DNA from 2 places in the Candidatus Brocadia sinica JPN1 genome. Region 2 is predicted to be linked to the other one. Evidence: riboswitches for the same ligand, from Rfam matches in the RefSeq annotation. Region 2 holds a riboswitch; the other holds the start of a gene.

Region 1 (6,071 bases), 3.7 Mb from region 2:
ATATTAACGAAAAGGTCCAGATTGCGCGGCAATTAGCGCTGCTGAATGTGGACGTTATTGAGGCTGGTTTTCCCGTCTCATCACCAGGTGACTTTGAATCGGTAAGCAGAATTGCCCGGGAAATTCGGGGAATTTCCGTGGCAGGTCTTGCCCGCGCCGTTGAAAAGGATATTGACAGTGCCGCCAGGGCTCTGGAAAAGGCCGAAAAGCCACGAATACATGTCTTTCTCGCCACCTCTGAAATTCACAGAAAATACAAGCTCCTTAAGGCAAAGGAAGAAATTGTTCACCTGGCTGTCAAAGGGGTTGCGCACGCCTTAAAATATGTGGATGATGTAGAATTTTCCACAGAAGACGCATCCAGAACGGAACCAGACTTCCTCATTCAGGTTGTCGAGGCCGTTATTGATGCCGGCGCAAAGACTGTTAATATCCCAGATACCGTAGGTTATGCCACGCCCGATCAATATGCCTCCATTATCCGCGGATTAAAAGAAAACGTTAAAAACATTGATAAGGCAATAATCAGCGTACATTGTCACAATGACCTAGGACTTGCCGTGGCTAATTCCCTGGCTGCTATAAAGGCAGGCGCACAACAGGTCGAGTGTACCATCAACGGCATCGGAGAACGGGCAGGGAACGCGGCACTGGAAGAGATCGTGATGGCCATTAAGACACGTCATGATTTTTACCAGCGTTCTACCCGTATTGTCACAAAGGAATTGATTGCCACGAGCAGACTGGTAAGCACCCTTACAGGACTGCGGGTACAGAGGAACAAGGCCATTGTCGGTGAAAATGCATTCGCACACCAGTCAGGGGTACATCAGGACGGGGTAATCAAGGAACGCACTACCTATGAGATTATGAAACCCGAAGACGTCGGGTATTTAAAGACCAAGCTTGTGCTCGGGAAATTATCCGGCCGAAATGCCTTTAAAACACGCATCAAGGAACTGGGATACGAATTATCGGAAAAAGAATTCGAACGGGCTTTTGAGGAATTTAAGCACATAGCTGATAAGAAGAAAGAGGTCTTTGATGAGGATATTGAAGCCATTATCGGCATAGAAAAGATGGAAGTCCCCCATATCTTTCAATTAGAAAGCCTCAGTATCAGTTGCGGACCTACTACGGTTCCAACAGCCGGGGTAAGACTTAAATTACAGGATGGCCGTTTGGTGGATAACACCACCATTGGCGATGGTCCCATTGATGCCCTTTTCAAGGCTGTCGATTTATCAACCGGTATCCCCGGCAAGCTGCAGGATTACAACATCCGCGCTGTTACCAGCGGGAAGGATGCAATGGGTGAGGTTTATGTAAATGTCGAAGTGGATGGGAAAACTATCGGGGGCCGTGCGGTAAGCACTGATATCATCGAGGCCAGCGCAAAGGCCTATTTAAATGCCATCAACAAGGTGGCTGCAATGAAACAAAAGTAGTTACCCCATCAAGAAACCCAAATAAATTTCAAATGCACTTCTCAATCACAGAGAAGCTGTACCAATTACCCAATCCCCTGCGCCGGGAACCTGTTCTTCCCATACCAGGTACAATAAACCGTCTCCTGACGTCACATGAGGTTTGCAACGGAAAATATTGGTTGATTGAGAGTTGATTGTGACCGGCATGGACCAGTTCACTCCGTTTTTACTTGTACTTGAACGTAAATCTGGTACACCTGATGCATAATCAGTCCAGGACATGAAGAATTCATTCCTGGCAGAATTCCATACAATTGCCGGTTGCCACGCTGACGAGTCGCCTAGTGGGATGGTAAGGACGCTACCCCAGGACCACCCTTTGTTAGTACTTGGCCGGATACACAATTTCCATGGTGTTCCGGATGGATCCCGGTTCGCCCACACGGTAATCAGTTTTCTCCCACCCCAGGCAAGCATGGGCAAGTATGAGTAACCGGCATCATTCGTTAAACGGTTCAGGTCTTTCCACGTTGTACCGGAGTTCATGGTGCGCATAAAAAAGACCTCCCAATTATAATAGTTGGGCTTATTCGGGGTCGGCGCCAGATCAATCCACACCATCGAGGCCTCTTTTGGCCCTTCCATGGTTATAGGACTATATTGAATGGGTGAGAAGTTATCCTGCTTAACCATGATTTCAACCCAGTTTCTCCCTCCATCTGCTGATCGGAAACTGGTAATCCTCCTGTTCTGGCCAGAACCTCTCTTATAACGGACGGTGATAATGAGTTCACCGAGTTCATTGGAGATAATTTCGGGTTCTCCTACTATTTCCATTGAAAGAGGGTCGGCAGACTCAAACGTACTGGTTGCAATGAGTTGTTCATTTTCCCAGGTCGATCCATAATCCGGACTTTTCCGGTAATATACCGACCATGTATCGTGAATCCCGTCCAGGGCACGTCCGTCTAGCCAGACAACATGAAGGCCGTCTTTATTGGCAGTCACGGCAGGGAAAAAAGCCCAGCGTGCCTTCTGTGAATCAACCGGTATGGGATTGCTAAAGAACATATCTGCCGAATCTTTCTTCATGAGAAAGACATGTTCATTCCCCGTATCGGTCGGATCATTCTGCGACCAAACAACAAACACCTTCCCATTAAAAATTTTCACCCGTGGATTCCGGCAGTAAACATGAATTTTCGGGTCAGGATTCTGAGAAAAGATGCCGGTCATTATCTGCCCGCGGGCAAACGGAGTGGGAAAGCCAAGGAATTCTCCAACCGTTGGAGCGATATCTCTCAGATAACGTCTCTCAGGGATTTCCAGTCCTGCCGGAGTATCAGGGCCTATGCCCAAAAACAGAACATGACGGCATCCGTGACACATCCCGGCATGCTCCTGAAATCCTCCATATTCATCGTCATGACGGCCATGATCTGATGTAACAATCATGGTTGTCTTATTTGCATAAAACGCATCCCCCTGTATTAACTGCGTCCAAATCTGATAGACCAATTCATCCGCCTTTTTAATTGCCCCGGTGTATGTAACCCAGTCACCGGTGTGTCCGGCTTCGTCAACGTCCCGAAGGTTTACCACTACGAGGTTGGAATGATGCGCCTCTAACTTTGTTTTTAACAGCGCATAGGTGTCAGTATCGTTCCCGCCCTCAAACAATAAACTTGCATAATTAGGGCCATAGGTGGGTTCCAGAGACCAGTCCAGTTGTATATTATTTTTTTTCCCTGTTACAACCAAACAACTCGCCTTCGGTTTACCGGTATGGTACCGAAAATACTCAAAGATGGTTGGCGCTTCGGGACGTACATCGTAAATACCGCCTGATACGACATTGGCAAGATTAGGAGCAACATGCCACTGACCAGTAACAATTGCCATATGGCCGGGGGTTGTAAAAGTGGTTAAATAATCATTGTAGAATTCTGTATATATTGTACCCTGAGGCCGGAGATCATTCCAAATGTGAGGTATGAGATCGTGATCGGCATCTTCAAATGCCTCATTATTCCTCAAACCATCAATAACAACCACAAAAACGTTTTCTGTTGTATAAGCCAGAAGCGGTAAGGAAAATAAAATTACTGCAAAAAAAGTTACTATAGTTATAGCCCTTTGTATTTGCTTTTCCATTTTTCTTTGCTCCTTTCCATGTGAGATTGTGGTTTTCATTGTGCTGATAATGATCCTGAATGTTTTTTTCCGTTGCACATGTATTTACTGCAACAATGACCTAAAACAAAAAAGCCTTACTGCAAAGATTTTTCGTAAACATCTTCGGCAGTAAGGCTGTCTTTATAAACTAATCTCTGGGATAAATGCTTATTTACTAAAGACCCACTACTTTGCGTCCCCTGATCACTCAGGGTTTACCTTTTTCGTGATATCTTCCACTTTGTTGGGTATTTTTACCTGATCAAATGGAAATCGTTTTACTCTATTCAAAATTATTTGTCAAGTCAAAAAATAAATTTATCAAGACGTGAATGAGTCGGATTACCTTTTCAGGGCAATACATGACCGACAATAAATATCGCAAAATTTCTGCTAAGAAATTAATACACACGAGTACATGGAACATTTATTGAAATTTACATTTTGATTTTTCGTTTTTGCATTTATAATAAATTGTATAATTCTTGGCAAAAGAACTGTCTTGGTACACCAAAGAGGCAAAAGTAAACTTCCCTGAAATTCAATAGTTTCTATTACATTTTATTTCTTATCCACTTGCTCGGGAAAAAATGATTTGCATACCCATCATTGCAAACAACCTTGATGATGTTCTCCGGGATATGGAAGATGCATCAAAGTTTGCGGACATTGTCGAATTACGTCTTGACTACATAAAAAATCCAGATCTGAAGCGGATATTGGAAAGGCGAGTTAAGCCTGTGATTGTTACGAACAGACCCGTCAGAGAAGGTGGCAAGTTCGGCGGAAGCGAAGAAGAGAGGATTGCGCTTCTAAAACTCGCTATCCAGTTACAAGCTGATTTCGTCGATGTTGAACATGACAGCATTCAAAATATGCGTGGGGACACGGAGCGCCGTGTCCCTGCGAGTAAAACGAAACTCATTGTTTCCTACCATAATTTTCGTGAAACACCCGATGACCTGACCGTTACTTATCAAAAACTGAGCCGGTATGGCGCTGATATTATAAAAATAGTTACTTATGCAAACACTATTACAGATAACATCAAAATATATCGCTTACTCCAGCAAGCACAGACACCATTAATTTCATTCTGTATGGGCGACTATGGCATCATTAGCCGCATCTTGTATAAAAGATTTGGCAGCTATCTGACTTTTGCGTCTCTCCAGAAGGGAAAGGAATCCGCCCCAGGGCAGATCAGCATTCACGAACTTTTACATGTCTATCAGGCACAAATACAAAATAAACAAACGGCAATCTACGGATTAATTGGAAACCCCGTCTCTCACAGCATTAGTCCAGTTATCCATAATACACTCTTTAAGGAAATGAATTTGAATAATATTTACGTTCCTTTTAAGGTAGACAAAATCGATGACTTTATCAGAGCGTTTAGGGAACTGGATGTAAAAGGGTATAGCGTAACAATTCCGCATAAAGAATCCGCAATAAATCATCTGGACGCAGTAGACCCTATGGCAAAGAAGATCGGTGCAGTAAACACCATCGTAAACAAGGACGGCAAACTGGTTGGTTATAATACAGATTGTAAGGCAGCCATTCAAGCATTGGGGGACACTGATCATGCATCCGGAATGGGCGAAAAGCACGAGCATCTAAAAGGAAAACACGTTACCTTGTTAGGCGCCGGTGGCGCCGCCCGGGCGATCGCTTTTGGATTACAGGAATGTGGCGCACAAGTATCCCTGGTAAACAGGAATTATGAGCGGGCACAGTCACTCGCCAGAGATGTTGGCTGTCTATCCATAAAACCCGATGATCTGCCTTCCATGCAAACAGACATCCTGATTAATGCCACGCCTGTGGGCATGTTTCCCGCAGTCAATGAAACCCCGATTGATAAAGATCAACTAAAACCCAACATGGTCGTTTTTGATACTATTTACAACCCGATAGAAACAAGATTGTTGCGTGAAGCCAAATCTCGGGGTTGTACAATTATTGGTGGTTTGCCAATGTTTGTAAACCAGGCAGCGGCACAGTTTGAGTTGTGGACAGGAATAAAACCACCACTCAAATTAATCAGAGAAATTGCCTATAAAAAATTAGTTGGAGAGTGACAAAGATCACTTGTATCAGAATTGAATATTATCTTAATCGGTTTTCGCGGTACCGGCAAAACAACCGTAGGCAAAATACTCGCTCAACGGATGGGCAAAGAATTTATCGATGCCGATGAGTACCTGGAACAGAAAGAAGGAAAGACCATTAAAAACATTTTTGCAGTTGGTGGAGAAAAATTATTTCGGGAAATCGAGGCGCAAATCATTTCGGAGTTATGTATTCTCGACAACAAGGTCATTGCCACGGGCGGAGGTGCAATCCTGAGGGAGGAGAATGTAAGGAAACTCAGGAAAAACGGGATCATAATCTATCTGGATGCTGACGTGGATACCATCTACAAAAGAATCCACGAAGATACACAAACACAGCAGAGAA
Region 2 (6,071 bases):
CGGCTGGAAGCGGCATGGTTAACCTCTCATGGGACAGTGTTGCTGGAGCAACCGATTATAACATATATTTTTCAAGACACCCTGGAATAAATAAATCACATTGGAGAGATCTTGCAGGAATGCGAATAAGTCGAAACACATCACCCTATCAACTAACAGGTCTTAACAATGGAACAACGTATTATTTCGTTGTTACTGCAAAAAATTTGTCTGGTGAAAGCTTATCATCAACTGAAGTTTCTGCAATCCCGTCGACATCTCTGGTTAGTCCGGTTCAATTTAACGATATTTCAGTGATCTCCGGGTTAGAACAGACTACAAAGCAAGCATTTGGAAATCCTTTGCTGGGAGATATCAACAATGATGGCAATTTGGATATTGTAGACCCCCATCACGGCGGGAGTCCTTCGCTTTACCAGAATAAGGGGGATGAAACATTCACGAATATAATTAACAGCTCAGGTATAAATACTGATTATATTGATAGACATGGATATGGCTTGGGCGATTATGATAACGACGGGAATCTGGATTTGTTCATTGGTATAAATATACATGGTGACCAGCTTTGGAAAGGAGATGGTACAGGCAAATTTACAAATGTTACAAATGAGACAGGTATTGATAAGATATCTCCTCATGCACGTGCAATAAGTTTAGCAGATTATGACAATGACGGTTATTTAGATTTGTTTGAATCTTTTGAAGGGAGTGCTGGTGTCGGTGTAGTATATAAAAATGACAAAGGTAGTTATTTTCACGATGTTACGGATTCAATTGGACTAGCCAATTCATTTAATATAGTACAGTCTGTTGCGGATTATGACAATGATGGCGATATGGATTATTTTTCTGGTGGTTATGGCAAAGATAAATTATATCGTAATAATGGAAATGGCACTTATAGTTTGAATAGTTCTTTTATTGTCAAAAATGAAAATGTCCTTTGTCGAGGTGTTGCGTGGGGCGATTACAACAACGACGGATTCGTTGACCTTTATGTTTCCAGAGGTAATAATGATTATCATGAAACACTGTTTTGGGATCAAACAAAGATTGTCTTTAGTTTCACAAAATTTACTGATCCTGGCGAAGTAACCTTCCGATGTGATTCGGGCAGTACGATAACTTTTGATTTGCTCATAGGAAATAGATTAAAACCCGCTTCTGTCTACATAGGAAGTGAAAAAAGGAATCCCTCTCAAATTCCTTTCAATCTGAGTTCCGATGAGGTTACAGGGACGCCGGTAATTAATACCGGACAAGAAGACGCCTTCTTCGTTTGGAAAGAAGATACGGATAATGTTTGGCATATACAATGGACCGAGGCTACAAATGCAATTGGACCGGGTTTTTGGGGGCATATTGTATCCGATGGGAATTTTTCGCAAGTGAAGACTAATAGTTTAACATTACTTACAAATTACAAATCTACCCTTTATCGGAATAACGGGGATGGGTCTTTTACCGATGTAACCGAGGAATCACGTACGGGGCACATTGGCAATAACGGCGGGGCAGCATGGGGAGATTTCGATAATGATGGATATTTAGACTTATATGTTGTAGACGCAAGCGATATCCTGGGAAACAGGACAAATACCCTCTATCGTAATCTGGGAGACGGAACTTTCGAGGATATTACCGAGACGGCCGGGGTTGGCGCTGCAGATGCAGTTGGGCGTCATTACGGCGCCTCATGGGGAGACCTTAATAATGACGGAAATCTGGATTTGTTTTTGTCGAACGGATTTGGATGGGGATTTCCTCTATCAAATGGGAAGGCAATACTTTACAAAAATCCTGGGAATGGTAATAACTGGATAAAAATTAAATTGGTAGGCACAAAGAGTAACCGATCAGGAATTGGCGCCAGGGTAGTATTAAATACTTCTCAGGGGATTCAAACACGCCAGCTAAATGGGAATGGAGGTGAAGTTTATTCACAGGGGGTGTCCCCACTTCATTTTGGTTTGGGGAATATAAGTGTGGTAGATACTATTAATATATTCTGGCCAAGTGGCGCCGTCCAGACATTAAGCCAGATTTCAGCGAACCAGGAGCTAACAACTGTCGAGACGAATATAAATGACTCTATGGTAGCCCACTATCCGTTTGATGAGGGGGCAGGAGCGATTGCAACTGATGCGTCTGGCAACGGTAATGATGGCGCTGTGAACGGAGCCGCATGGACGACCGGGAAGAGTGGAAATGGATTAAGCTTTGATGGAATCAACGATTACGTATCAATTTCCCGTATGAATCATGAAGAGATTTCCATTGCTGCATGGTTCTATAAAAATGCAAATGATGCAACGGGTGTTGATGCCATATTTGGTGGATATGGATGGAATCCAAGTTTGCAACTTCGAGAGGGTTTTGATGTGCGATTTTATAAAACCGCACCTGATACACTTCAATTTATCCTCGTGACACAGGATGGAAGTGGAAATAAGACACAGAAAACTGCTATAAAGGATTTGGTCAATTCGGTTGGTGGTTGGTATCATGTAGTTGGCACTTACAACAAGGCTACAGGGAAACAGATGCTCTATGTAAATGGGCAGCTGGCCAATACTCGAACCCATCCGGCGGGGAATACGGTTGTGCCATTGACATTGTATTCCAACATGAGAATAGGGCATACAGGGTTTAATGGTTATTTTAATGGTACGATTGATGATGTTAGAATTTACAAACGTGCCTTGACCGACCAGGAAGTGCAGGATTTGTATAATGCCCTGTAGTAGAGTGTTACCTTTAAAAACTTTTTTGTAAGTTTTATTCATAGAAAACCGTTAACACCAAGGCATGAAATCAGAAATTCAAAACAATTTCAAATAGGCAGTTCAATTGAAGCTGGTGAAGTTTATATCGATGAACAAATAAAAAAGGGTTTTGTGTGACATGGCACATAAGTGCGACGTCACACTTGTGTGCCATGTCACACTTTTCCTTTGCCTTAGCAACGGACGATTCTGCTTTATGGTATCTTATAATAGACTGCATCCAAATGGTTTATGATAAATATTACACGATAAACATTTTGGTCTTGTTTGTGGCATTCTTTTTGACAATTAAAAGTATGCTTGGTTGATGCCTTCTAAGTCATTTTTTACAAGTTTTTTTAACCTGATCTATGGATAGAATTATTGTTGACATAATTTAACAAAAAATTAGGATTCGTACGAAAAATACCGTCCCGAAAAAGGCAAACCCTGAGTGATCAGGGGGCGCAAAGTAAAGGATCTCGTCAGCCATTTAAGCAGTTTAAACAATTTAAACCGCTCATGAGACAGCCTTACTGCCGAAGATGTATCTTAGAATATCTTTGCAGTAAGGCCTTTTTTTTGGCATTTTAAAATTTAATTGTATAAGAATTCTCATTTTATTTGAGCGGGTTACAGGGTAGCATGGACTTTGTCGTAAGCGCTCAATCGAACGACAAACTTTGTTTGTCCATGTTTAACTTAAGAAAGGGGGGTGCATCAAAAAAATCAATTTGTAAATAGTAATTTTGGAGCGTACTTTGTTTTTTAATTTAAAGAAGAGAAGGAGGAGAATATGCGTAAAATATGTAGGTTACTGTTACTATCGCAAGCTACTTTGTTATTGCCTGCACTTATTCACGTTGGAGCAAATGCTGCTGCTCCAAGGCTTGTGGAAGAAAATAAAATAGAAATGCAAAAACAAACTCATCAGCTAGAGGCTGCAAAATCGAGAACGATGGAAGAGATGCTGGCGGATAATGCAACCAAGCAACCGCTGCAGGTAAAGGAGATATCATTCCGTCCGCACGGAGATCCCCAAAAATACGAGGAAATGAAGAAACAGGCGCAAGATAAGACAAAAGCTCCTCAGGGTCGTCCAGAAGCAAAGGGCCCTTTGGCGCCACCGATTATTATGGGGATTAATTTCAATGGAGTTAACCAAACGGCAGCGGGAGGGTGGTATCCACCTGATACCCATGGGGCAGTAGGAAAACAACATTTTGTTGAGGTAACAAATTCTAATGTTAGTATCTACAGGAAATCAGATCAGGTTTTGCAAAGCAGTGTCTCAATGAACGCTTTTTTTGGATATTTCGAAGAAGCTCTTTTTGATCCTCGATGCGTTCATGATAAAGATTGGAATCGTTTTATAATTACCGCAGAGTCGTTTCCAGAAATAGATGGCGATCAATGGCATTTTATTGCAATTTCCAAGAACTGGAATGCCTTTAGCGGATGGTATATTTATGCTTTCAATGTGGGAGCTATTTACGGTGGCGCTTTTTGGGACTATCCTCAACTTGGCATGGATCAGGATGCGTTAATTATTACGGCAAATCTTTTTGATCCTTTTTATATTGGATCAGCTTTGTTCACTATGTCAAAGGCTCGCGCATACAACGGATTAGGTCTTGGTGTCCCATTTTGGGGAGGCCTTATGGGAACCATTGCACCACCTATAGTGCGCGACCAGAATGAGTGGGCGACTTTAGCAGTTGCAGATCCATTTACCGATAATACGGGATTATACCTTTATTACTTGGAAAATGCGGAAAATCCAGCATTCGCTGCTCTGTTGGGACCGTATTATCTGGATGTGCCAGATTTCTTCATACCACCTAGCGCCACCCAACCCGGTACTGCTAGTGTGCTTGACACCCTGGATTGCCGTTTTGTTAATGCAGGCACCCAGATCGGTAATAATCTCTATCAAGTCCACACAGTTAACTTGGGCGGACTTCCCACACCCGTGTGGTATCTGATCGATTGGTGGTTTGGCACGCTTACCGTAGCCGATTCCTTCTTTGCGGCTGGTCCATCCAATGACTGGAATGCCTCGATTGTAGCAAATAACTTTAATGATGTGTATGTAACATGGACATCAAATAATCCTAGCACGGGCACAAACGCCCAAGTGAGGCTCTCCGGCCGAAGGAATTTTGATCCTCTCGATATCGGAGCTGGTGTGGCAGCATTCACAAGTCCTACATATTATACTGGTTATCGATGGGGTGATTACTCAGCGGTCACTGTTGATTCAAGCGTTGCAGGTGAACTCCGTGCCTGGCTTGTTAATGAAACAATCATTAATCCCACTACATGGGGTTCGAGGATAGTCAGAATTGGTTTCTAAGGGATGATTTCTAGATTAGATCATTGTTGCATAAAGGGGGGGAGCAGTGGCAAGTCTCCCCCCTTTTTTATTTTTTACCAAATGTTTACAGATACACTTAGATAAACGCTGATAAAATCAATACTTATATGCATTCTGCGATAATGCACAGAACGCAAAACCAGGAAAATCAATCGATATGATCAGCTTAGTTCGGTTCAGGCTATTCATAACTGTAGCAATGATGGCATTTGTTTTTAGCTGTGTTAAAGACTATAACAATGTCTTGCGAAATAATGAAAAAAAAGAGACATTAAGCGGAAAGTTAGTGGGTGTCGTAACACGAGGTCCAATTTCACCTATGAGTAAAGATGAGAACCTTCAAACAAAACCGGCTATAGATGTAAAAATTGTGGTCATGACCTTATCAGGAAAGACCGTAGAGACCGTAGCGACTGACAATGATGGCAGATACAGTATCACCTTGCCTGCAGGGACTTATCGCATTGAAATGCTCCGTTCATCATCAGAGATGACAAAAGATTTACCTACCGTAGTAACTATTATCAAAGGTAAAGAGACACACCTTGATATTCACATAGACACCCGCATACGTTAGATGATGTATATTTTTAAATTATACGACCTTCCCGTAGTTAGCCCCGCACCGAACCCATAACTTCCATCAACTTCACTGCAGCCAAGATACACTTCATCCTCGGACCAAGGGAACCATTAGAACGATGTTCACCCCGAAGTGGAAAATAAAAAGGCAGTGAAAAGCCTTAGTCTTTTGGTCTTTTCGTTGATTAAGAAGCTTTTTTCTCGTGACTATCCTATGTTCCGGTTCGGTAATACCTCTGGCGGCTTTATCTGCAACGCCTCTATCTACGGCTTGGTTACCGTCGTTACGTCATACAAAAACAGTCTCGGCTCCTTGTCTCGCCGTCTTACCTCAAACAGCTTTC

Evidence for each region. A riboswitch is a leader RNA that binds a small molecule or an ion and turns the genes downstream of it on or off. The one in region 2 is predicted to bind cyclic di-GMP.
Region 1: another riboswitch for cyclic di-GMP. It lies ahead of BROSI_RS16790 (alkaline phosphatase family protein); the one in region 2 lies ahead of BROSI_RS00045 (hypothetical protein).

What each region holds. Positions count from the first base shown of each region.
Region 1 covers NZ_BAFN01000001.1:3,669,933-3,676,003, reverse strand. Annotated here, with positions in the region: gene BROSI_RS16795 (2-isopropylmalate synthase) at 1-1,448, shown strand, start outside; gene BROSI_RS16790 (alkaline phosphatase family protein) at 1,494-3,584, opposite strand; cyclic di-GMP riboswitch class I at 3,728-3,835, opposite strand; gene BROSI_RS16785 (shikimate dehydrogenase) at 4,196-5,692, shown strand; gene BROSI_RS16780 (shikimate kinase) at 5,714-6,071, shown strand, end outside.
Region 2 covers NZ_BAFN01000001.1:10,905-16,975, reverse strand. Annotated here, with positions in the region: gene BROSI_RS00050 (FG-GAP-like repeat-containing protein) at 1-2,747, shown strand, start outside; cyclic di-GMP riboswitch class I at 3,201-3,312, shown strand; gene BROSI_RS00045 (hypothetical protein) at 3,565-5,124, shown strand; gene BROSI_RS00040 (carboxypeptidase regulatory-like domain-containing protein) at 5,303-5,722, shown strand.